Regions from separate parts of the Mesorhizobium sp. BR1-1-3 genome, predicted to be linked through region 2. Evidence: riboswitches for the same ligand, from Rfam matches in the RefSeq annotation. Region 2 holds a riboswitch; the other holds the start of a gene.

Region 1 (5,174 bases), on a different contig from region 2:
CCGGGCCACTTTGGGCGACAGGCATCAGCTTTCCGGCAGCGGAATGAACTCTTCCTCGTCTCCTGGAACGATGTCGAAGCGGCCTGTCTTCCATTCCTCTTTCGCCTGTTCGATACGCTCTTTCGACGACGAGACGAAATTCCACCAGATGTAACGCTTCGAACCAAGAGAGGCGCCGCCGAACAGCATGAAATGCGCCCCGGTCTGCGACGACACGACGATCTCGTCACCGGGACGGAAGACCAGCAGCCGTTCGGCTGGGAACACATCGCCCGAAATCGAGACCTCGCCTTCCAGCGTGTAAATGGCGCGCTCTTCCGCATCGGCAGGGATTTTCACGCTGGCGCCGGGCGCCAGGCGCAGGTCGGCGTAGAGCGTCTCCGAATCGGCCCTGACCGGGGACCGTAATCCTTGGAAATCGCCGATGATGAGGCGCCCGTTGACGCCTTCGGCATCAATCTCGGGAAGCCTGAGCGCTCCTGTGTTCTCGAACACAGGAGCCACCTCTTCCTTGTCGTCCGGCAGCGCCAGCCATGTCTGCAGGCCGGATACCGACATCGGCGCGCCACGCAGTTCCTCCGGCGTACGCTCCGAATGGACGATGCCGCGGCCGGCGGTCATCAAATTCACGTCGCCGGGCTGAATGACCATTTCGGTGCCGAGGGAGTCGCGGTGCCGGATCTTGCCGTCGAACAGATAGGTGACCGTCGACAGTCCGATATGCGGATGCGGACGGACGTCCAGCGCCTGGCCGGCCCGCAGGATCGCGGGACCCATGCGGTCGAAGAAGATGAACGGACCGACCAACCGCCTTTTTGCCGTTGGCAGGGCACGGCGCACCTGAAAACCACCGATGTCCTTGGCGTTCGGAATGACCATCAATTCGATCTGATCGCTGGCGAACGCATCGCCCACCTCAGGGTCTTTCCCGGGGAAGAAGCTCATGGACTCTCCTTGTCGGTGGTCGAAGGCCGCCTGGCCGCATCAGGCAAAGCGGATGGCCGCCTTTGCCCGCAGCTTGGCCGCCACCTCTTCGCGATTGCGCGGATGCTGATGGGTTTCCAGGGAATCGAGCAGTTCGCGCGCCGAGGCCGCGATGGCGTCGACGGCATGATCGAAGGCGTGCTGGTTCTGCTTCGAGGGTCGCGTCGTTCCGCTCAGCTTGCGGACGAACTGAAGGGCCGCGTCGCGCACCTCGTCATTGGTTGCCGGCGGATCAAAATTGAACAGGGTCTTGATGTTTCTGCACATCGCTTCCGTATCTCCTCTTGTCCTTGAGCTGTTTCAATCGCAACGAGTTATAGCCTCGGTCATGATCATGTCCAAAAACCGGTGAGGCGAGGCCATCGTTCGGACCGGCCTCAATCCGCGTCGAGCGGCTCCGTTCCAACCGGCTTGCCGTCGCGCGACAGCCTGATCTTCTCGACCTTGTCCTCGGCGGCCTTCAGCAGCCGGTCGCAATGCGCCTTCAGCGCCTCGCCACGTTCATAGATCCTGATCGACTGGTCGAGCGGCACGTCGCCACGCTCCAGATCATCGACGATCTTCTCCAGCGCATCGAGTGCCTGCTCGAAGCTCATCGCCTTGACGTCTTCGTTGGTCTCACCAGCCATCGTTCATCCTTTCATCAGTCGCCCGACATGGGCGGCGACCGAAAATGCCAATCCCTGCAGATCGTAGCCGCCCTCGAGCAGGCTGACGAGCCGGTTGCCGCTGTGGCGTGCCGCGCGCTGCATCAGCTGGCCGGTCGCCCAATCGAAATCATCCTCGGTCAGATTGATCTCGGCCAGCGGATCGCGGTGGTGCGCGTCGAACCCGGCCGAAATGATGATCAGGTCGGGCGCGAAATTGTCGAGCGCGGGCAGGACGCGCGACAGGAAGGCATCGCGAAACACTTCGCTGCCGGTCTGCGGCGCCAGCGGTGCGTTGACGATGTTGCCGGCGCCCGTTTCGGTCTTCGCTCCGGTGCCGGGATAAAGCGGCATCTGGTGTGTCGAGCAATAGAGCACCGAGGGATCGTCCCAGAAAATATCCTGCGTGCCATTGCCGTGATGCACGTCCCAGTCGACGATGGCAACGCGCTCGACACCGTGTTTCTTCTGCGCATAACGCGCCGCGATCGCCGCCGTGTTGAACAGGCAGAAGCCCATGGCCGTGGTCTTTTCGGCATGATGGCCGGGCGGCCGGGCGGCGACGAAGACGTTGTCGGCGCGGCCCGAAAAGACATCATCGACGGCGGCGTTGGCGGCGCCGATCGCGGTGATCGCCGCTTGCCAGCTCTTCGGACTGGCAGTGGTGTCGGCATCGATGCGGGCAATCCCCTCGTCGGGGATGGCGGCGCGCACGCGGGCGACGAAATCGGCGGGATGCGCGTAGAGGATGGTGGCCTCGTCGCCTTCCGGCGCCTGGATACGATCGAGCGCGGCAAAGGCTTCCTCATCGAGCACGCGCTCGATGGCGCGCAGGCGGTCGGGCCGCTCGGGATGTCCGGGCGGCGTGAGATGCTCGAGGAAGATCGGATGCGTGTAGAGACGGGTGGTCATCGTCCTAATCTAGTGACCCGGATCGACAAAGGCCATGCACGGGCGGCCGATGACTGGGGAAAATCGCGCCTGCGTCCATTCGCGTCGCCGCGGGCATTGGCCTCGCCGGCGCTTCGGCGTAAGGTTCTTGGTACTGCCTGGTGCCCGCCGCAAGCGGGAGAATCGGGAACACGGTTGAATTCCGTGGCGTGCCCAACGCTGTGAGGGGGACCGCGCCGGTAAATGCCACTGTCGATGACGGGAAGGCACCGGACGCGGGTTGATCCCAAGCCAGAAGACCGGCCTGGCAGGCATCGTCATCCGCATGGTCGGGCGGGTGGCATCAGAGCGACGTGCGTCCATTTGGACGCACAAAGTACGCTCTGACCGTTTTGAATCTGCAATCGCAAGGGGACAAGCGATGCCGGAACAGATGACCGCTGCCATTGACGATGGATTCGACCAGAATGCGCGCGATGCGGTCTATCGCGCCATGTTCACGCGGCGCGACGTGCGCAGCCATTTCCTGCCCACCGCGATCGATGACGACGTGCTGGCGCGGCTGCTGCTTGCCGCCCATCATGCGCCATCGGTAGGCTTCATGCAGCCATGGAATTTCATTGTCATTCGTGACATCGAGCGACGCGAAAGGGTGCGCGACCTGTTCCTGGCCGCGCGCGAGCAGGAACTGCCGGCGATCGAGGCGGAAAAACAGGCGCTGTACCGCAAGCTCAAGCTGGAAGGCATCTGCGAGAGCGCGCTCAACATCTGCATCACTTGCGACCGGCAGCGCTCGAAAGGTTCGCCGCTGGGACGCTGGCACAATCCGGAGATGGATCTCTACAGCACCGTCTGCGCGGTGCAGAATTTCTGGCTGGCCGCGCGTGCCGAGGGCGTTGGCGTCGGCTGGGTGAGCATCATCGAGGCTGAGGCGCTGAAGCGGCTGTTGGCCATTCCGGATCACGTAACGCCAATCGCCTATCTCTGCGTCGGCCGTGTTTCCGAGTTCGCTTCCAAACCGGACCTTGAAACGCATGGTTGGGGACGGCGGCTGCCGCTGCCGGAACTGATCATGAGCGAGACGTTTTCCGGGCAAGGCGAGACACAGCTCAAGTCCACCGTGGCGCGCCTCAACACCGTTTCTGCCTCACCAGACACCACCTGCCCGGCCGATCAGGGTGTGGCGCCGGCCGTACCCCAGCGCGAACCGCCGAAGGAGGCGAGCGCCTTGTCCTTGAGCTCCCTGAACTTCGACGACGCCTCGGCCAACCGGGCGTCCCAGGCCGGATCCGGCACCTGGCCCGCGATGGTCTTGAAATAGACCTGCATCAGGCAAGCGATGGCGAAAGGCTCGATGAAGGCCGCCTTGAACGCCCAGGCGAAGACGACGGCGAGCACGAAGGCCCAGCCGGCGAGCTGGCCGGGCATCAGGAACAGAATGGCGCCGGCAGGCGCCAGCATCATCAGAAAGATGACGAACGACACGCCCCACATGATGACCGCCAGCCAGACGGCGTTCTTGACCATGACCTTGCCGTTCTGGGCATAGAGCACGACGCCTTGGCGCGCCGTCTCGAAGGGTGAGGCTGAATTGATGCGGATGTTGTAGCCGAGGATGATCTCGTCGACATAGGTCAGCGACAGGCGGATCACCGTGTTGATGAAGGAGACCAGGCCGCTCAGGCCCGGTATCGGCAGGAAGGCGGCGATACCGCCGAGCAGGCCGGTGATGGCGCGGATGGCACCCTTGACGAGTTGGTCGACGACGAAAAGGATGTTGGCCTCGGCGAAACGCTGGGTCACAACATCCCTGGCGTAGGCGATCTGGTCCTGACCTGCGGGAATGTCGCGGCCGTCGATCAGATGAACTATGACGGCGATGTGGCCGGCCTTGACGATATAGAGGATGTATTCGCGGATCCAGTAGACCGCGATCGAGACGATGCCAAACCCGACCACGCCGCCCCACAGGGCAAAGGACATGGGCCCGTCGGGATCGGTGGAGATATGGCCGACGCCATAGCCGACCGAGGCACCGGTGCCGGTCGCCATGATGTAGGCCAGCGTGATGCCGAAATAGACGATCATACGAAAGAAGATGAACGGCCAGGTCCGCATCATGATGGACACCGACCGGCCGATCTCGAAATCCCACATGTGCCCCGAATCTCCGCCTCAGAGATGGTGGAAGAAGATGAACTCAACCCGGCGATTGTCAATTGCCGGCCCCTGACGCCGAAGCGCGACGAATTCGGGGCAACGGTTTTCTTTCGCAGCCTTTCGCCGGCGCGTTGTCTGACGGAGCATCAAACGAAAAACCCGCCTGTGCGGCGGGTCACCGGCGCAAATCAGCACCATGGACGAATATGTACCTTAGCTGAGGGCAGATGTCAAGAAAAAATTCCTATCGGGAACAGCTGCCGGCACGAAAGCTCCGGTGGGAACTTCAATTCGACTGCGGATCCGGCTTCTTGAGCAGGCCTTCGAGCAGTTGCTTGAACGCCGTCACCACCTTCTTGGACGTCGCTTCGGGGTCGTCCGAATTGGCGATCCGTTGCGCTGCCTGGCTGCTCGCTCCGTTGATCAGTCGCGAGGCCGTCTCGGGGTCGAGGCTGGAGACAACGACCCCCTCCTCCTGCAGCGCGGTCAGAT
Region 2 (5,174 bases):
GGCGCAGGAGCCCATCGAGATGACGTAGCGCGGCTCCGGCATCTGGTCGTAGACCTTGCGCAGCGCCGGCGCCATCTTGTTGGTCAGCGTGCCGGCGACGATCATGATGTCGGACTGGCGCGGAGACGCGCGTGGCGCGACGCCGAACCGCTCCGAATCATAGCGCGGCATCGAGGTGTGGATCATCTCGACCGCGCAGCAGGCGAGGCCGAACGTCATGAACATCAGCGACCCGCTGCGCGCCCAGGTGATGAGCGCCTCGGTCGAAGTGACCAGAAAGCCCTTGTCGGCCAACTCGTTGTTGATCTCGAGGAAGAAGGGATCGTCCTCCCCCACCGGCCTGCCGGTGTTGGGATCGATGATGCCCTTGGGCTTCGGCGCGACGAGGGTGCCTGAACTGTCGTTCAATCCCATTCCAGCGCTCCTTTTTTCCATTCATAGGCAAAGCCGATGGTCAGCACCGCCAAAAAAACCATCATCGACCAGAAACCGAGCATGCCGATCTTCGAAAACGACACCGCCCACGGAAACAGGAAGGCTACTTCCAGGTCGAAGATGATGAACAGGATCGACACCAGGTAGAAACGGATGTCGAACCTCATGCGGGCGTCGTCGAACGAGTTGAAACCGCACTCGTAGGCGGAAAGCTTTTCGGGATCGGGATTGCGGTAGGCCACCAGGAAGGGCGCGGCCAGCAGCGCCAGGCCGACAACCAGCGCCACGCCTATGAACAGGACGATGGGCAGGTATGAGCTCAAGAGTGCGTTCATGCTCGGCTTTCCGTTGGCGCCAATCCACGTTGATTACAGCACCGGACCCTAATGCGGAAGCGTGACAGTTTAACCGCTGAACCGTTTTAAGGGCCTATGCTGCAACGCGGCGAGGGTTAGCGCAGCACTTCCAGCGAAGCAAGTCAAACCTTGTTCAAAACATCGACCTGGACGGCATATCGCGGCAAACTGGTCCGATCCGCTCCTGTTTGATTTCCTTCGCTTTTTACTCCACTTTTCTCTCCTGACATGGATGCCGCCAAAACCCTGCTAGCATGGGTTGGAATCAGCCATTCGACCCTCGGTCAAAACACGTCAAAGTGATACCTGCATGAAGGAAAAGATCTCGCTCCCGATGGCCCGGCGCATCGCCCTTGCCGCCCAGGGGTTCCTCGATCCTCGCCCGACCGGCACGCCCGACCGCCGGCATTTTGCCCGCACCCTCTCCCGCACCGGCCTGTTGCAGATCGATTCCGTCAGCGCGGTGGTGCGCGCTCATTATATGCCGCTCTATTCGCGCCTTGGCCCCTACCCGTTCTCGCTGCTCGACAACGCGGCCGTGACGCGCAAGCGCATGGTTTTCGAATATTGGGCGCACGAGGCCTCCTTCCTGCCGGTCGAGACATACCCGCTGATGCGCTGGCGCATGCAGCGCGCCGAGCGGGGCGAGGAAATGTATCTGGGTCTCGCCAAATGGGGCCGCGAGCACGCCGCCTACATCGAAGAGATCTACCGCGAGGTCGCCGAGCGCGGCCCGATCGCCGCTTCCGCGCTGGAGGGCCAGAAAGGTTCGGGCGGCTGGTGGGGCTGGAGCCATGCCAAACACGCCTTCGAATGGCTGTTCTGGGCCGGCCGCATCACCACGGCGCACCGCCGCGGTTTCGAGCGCTTCTATGACCTGCCCGAGCGCGTGCTGCCGCAGGCGATCCTCGATCTGCCGGTGCCGACGCCTGAGGACGCGCACCGCGAATTGCTGCGCATTTCCGCCCGCGCCCACGGCGTGGCGACTTCAGGCGATTTGCGCGACTATTTCCGCCTGTCGCCGGCCGATATGAAAGGCCGGTTGGAGGAACTGGTTCAAACGGGCGAGTTGCTGCCGGTGCGTGTCGAAGGCTGGGACAAGCCGGCGTATCTTCACCGGGACGCCCGTCTGCCGCGCAAAGTCGGGGCCCGCGCCTTGCTGGCACCCTTCGATCCGGTCGTCTTCGAGCGCTCGCGCACCGAGCGGCTGTTCGATTTCCACTACCGCATCGAGATCTACACACCGGCCGACAAGCGGCAGTATGGCTATTATGTCCTGCCGTTCCTGCTCGGCGACCGGATCGTGGCGCGCGTCGACCTCAAGGCCGATCGCCCGGCCAGCATACTGCGGGTCCATGCGGCCTATGCCGAGCCCGGTGCGCCGCCTGAAACCGCTGCGGAGCTGTTCGAGGAATTGAAGCAGATGCAAGGTTGGCTCGGGCTCGAACGCATCGAAGTGACGCCTGCCGGCGATTTGGGCGCGGCGCTGGCCGACATAGCCGTGTCGTAAGCTCGCGTTGACACCGCCGCCCGCAAAAGCCTAAATCCGGTTCCAGATGGTCCCTTGCCCGCAACGGCAAGGGCTAAGAGGGAATGCGGTGCCGGGCAAAATCCCAAATCCGCGGCTGTCCCCGCAACTGTAAGCGAAGAGCCAAGGCCGAAAACCACTGGGAATTCCCGGGAAGGCGGCTACCCAAGGCGATGACTCGCGAGCCAGGAGACCTGCCGTCTGCGACTGTAGAATCCGATCGCCCGGCGGGTTTCCGGGCAAGGAGCCCGATCTTTGGACCACGACAGCAGTTTTTCGGCTGGCACAGCGGATATTTCGTCCGGCCATGATGATGCCTTGGCCGGCGTCACCATCATCGTCTGCGGCTCCTGCCGCAATGAGACCGGCTCCGACGCTCATCCCCGCGCCGGCGAGTTGCTGACGGACGACACGCGCCGCGCCGCCGCTGGCGACGATATCCGCATCCGCAGCGTCGAATGCCTTGGCAATTGCAAGCGGCGCCTCAGCGCCGCGATCCTGCGCGACGGCTGCTGGAGCTATGTCTTCGGCGACCTGACCGCGACCAGCGGCGCCGACCTCGTGACAGGCGCAAAGCTCTTCGCCACCTCGAAAGATGGCCTGATCCCGTGGCGTGGCCGCCCCGATAGCCTCAAGCGCGGCCTCGTGGCCCGCATTCCACCCATCGACATGCTGAAGGATTGACCATGACCACTTCCGTATCCCGCGTTCCCTGCACCGTCGTCACCGGCTTCCTCGGCGCCGGCAAGACGACGCTGGTCCGCCATCTCCTGGAAAACGCCGGCGGCAAGCGCATCGCCATCATCGTCAACGAATTCGGCGACATCGGCATCGATGGCGAGATCCTCAAGGGATGCGGTATCGACACCTGCCCCGAGGAAAACATCGTAGAACTGGCCAATGGCTGTATCTGCTGCACTGTCGCCGATGATTTCGTCCCGGCGCTCGACCAAATCCTGTCGCTGACGCCGAAGGTCGACCATATCCTGATCGAAACCTCGGGCCTGGCACTGCCCAAGCCGCTGGTCCAGGCCTTTCAGTGGCCGAGCGTGAAAAGCCGGGTGACCGTCGATGGCGTCATCGCCGTGGTCGACGGACCGGCATTGGCCGAAGGCCGCGTCGCCAACGACATGGAGGCCCTCCAGGCGCAGCGCGCCGGGGACGAGACGCTCGACCACGACGATCCGGTGGAAGAACTGTTCGAGGACCAGATCGCCTGCGCCGACCTGATCATCCTGTCGAAGAGCGACCTGATGGACGCCGCCGGCACCGCCCGCGCCAATGCCATCATTGGCGAACACTCCGCCCGCGCGGTGAAGATTGTGCCGACCTCGCATGGCAAGGTCGATCCCTCGGTGCTGCTCGGGCTCGGTCTCGCCGTCGAGGACGACATCGAAAACCGCAAGTCCCATCATGACGGCGCATTCGACCACGAGCATGACGACTTCGACACGTTCATCGTCGACATTGCCTCGATCGCCAATCCGGACGAGCTGGCAAAGCGTGTCGCCACGGTCGCCGAAGAAGAGAACGTGCTGCGCGTAAAAGGCTTCGTCGAGGTCGGCGGCAAGCCGATGCGGCTCTTGCTGCAGGCCGTCGGGCCGCGCGTCAATCATTACTATGACCGCGCCTGGACCGCGCAGGACGACCGCCGTTCGCGCCTCGTCGTCATCGGCCTGAAGGGGCTGAACCGCCCGGCGATCGAGCGTATACTCGCCGGCTGATTTCGGACACGGATTGCGATGCACATCCTAACCACGACATCCGCCTCGCTCGACGACCTCGCCGAGCCGGTCGATCTGCGGCAGACGCCGGCGGATATCGTGGCCCTGTCCTTCACCGACAGCGACCTCGCCGGACTGGCGGCGGCGTGGAGGACCGATGCCGACCGCCTGCCCTCGATGCGGCTGGCCGCACTGCGCGACCTGCGCCATCCCATGTCCGTCGACCTCTGGGTCGACAGCGTCGCCCGCCATGCCAAGATCATCCTCGTGCGCATCCTCGGCGGCTACGACTGGTGGCGCTACGGCTGCGACCAGCTTGCCTCGACCGCCCGCGAACGCGGCATAAAACTGGCGCTGCTGCCCGGCGAATGCCGCGACGAGGATCTGCGCCTGATCGAAGCCTCGACGCTGCCGCGCGAGGAGTTGGACGGCCTGCTCGACTATTTCCGCGAGGGCGGCCCGGCGAATATGAGCGCACTGGTGCGGAAATTGGCGGGGTTGGCGGGACAGGATGCGGAAGTTATCGGCCCGGTGGTGGTGCCGAAAGCTGGTTCTTACGTGCCCGGATGTGGAGTTGTGGAGAAGCGGGACTTATCGAATGCTGGCGCTTACAACGTCAACGCTCCTATCATCCCCATCCTGTTCTATCGCTCGATGCTGCTGGCCGCCGATGTCGCGCCCATCGATGCGCTTGTTGAAGCGCTGCGGCAGCGCGGCATCGACCCAGTCCCGATCTTCGTCTCCAGCCTCAAGGACCCAACCTCCCTCGCCTTCGTGGAAACAGCACTGACGGCGCTGAAGCCCGCCGCCATCATCACCGCGACCGCTTTCGCCTCAGGCGCCGAACCCGGCATCGAAACGCTGTTCGACCGCGCCGGCGTGCCTGTCTTCCAGGTCATCGTCGCCACCACCCGCCGCGACATCTGGCAAAACAACCAGCGTGGCCTGGCACCCGCCGACCTCGCCATGCATGTCGTGCTGCCCGAACTCGACGGCCGCGTCCTCGCCGGCGCCATTTCCTTCAAGGGCGAGACCGAGACCGATCCCGCACTCGGCCACCGCGCCTTCGCCAACCGGCCGGAACCGGATCGCGTGGCGCAGGTCGCTGACCGCGTCGCGGCCTTCATCAAG

The links. A riboswitch is a leader RNA that binds a small molecule or an ion and turns the genes downstream of it on or off. The one in region 2 is predicted to bind cobalamin.
Region 1: linked by a shared signal. The riboswitch ahead of bluB (5,6-dimethylbenzimidazole synthase) and the one ahead of LB559_RS20590 (DUF1636 family protein) in region 2 are both predicted to bind cobalamin.

What each region holds. Positions count from the first base shown of each region.
Region 1 covers NZ_JAIUIC010000004.1:213,139-218,312, reverse strand. The annotation lists gene LB559_RS11215 (pirin family protein) at 25-945, opposite strand; gene LB559_RS11210 (DUF2277 domain-containing protein) at 985-1,251, opposite strand; gene LB559_RS11205 (exodeoxyribonuclease VII small subunit) at 1,362-1,613, opposite strand; gene LB559_RS11200 (histone deacetylase family protein) at 1,617-2,543, opposite strand; cobalamin riboswitch at 2,665-2,845, shown strand; partial or broken gene bluB (5,6-dimethylbenzimidazole synthase) at 2,848-3,573, shown strand; gene LB559_RS11190 (hypothetical protein) at 3,696-4,679, opposite strand; gene LB559_RS11185 (TetR/AcrR family transcriptional regulator) at 4,969-5,174, opposite strand, start outside.
Region 2 covers NZ_JAIUIC010000009.1:111,585-116,758, forward strand. The annotation lists gene LB559_RS20575 (NuoB/complex I 20 kDa subunit family protein) at 1-414, opposite strand, end outside; gene LB559_RS20580 (NADH-quinone oxidoreductase subunit A) at 405-770, opposite strand; gene LB559_RS20585 (winged helix-turn-helix domain-containing protein) at 1,102-2,301, shown strand; cobalamin riboswitch at 2,332-2,536, shown strand; gene LB559_RS20590 (DUF1636 family protein) at 2,575-3,003, shown strand; gene cobW (cobalamin biosynthesis protein CobW) at 3,006-4,043, shown strand; gene cobN (cobaltochelatase subunit CobN) at 4,062-5,174, shown strand, end outside.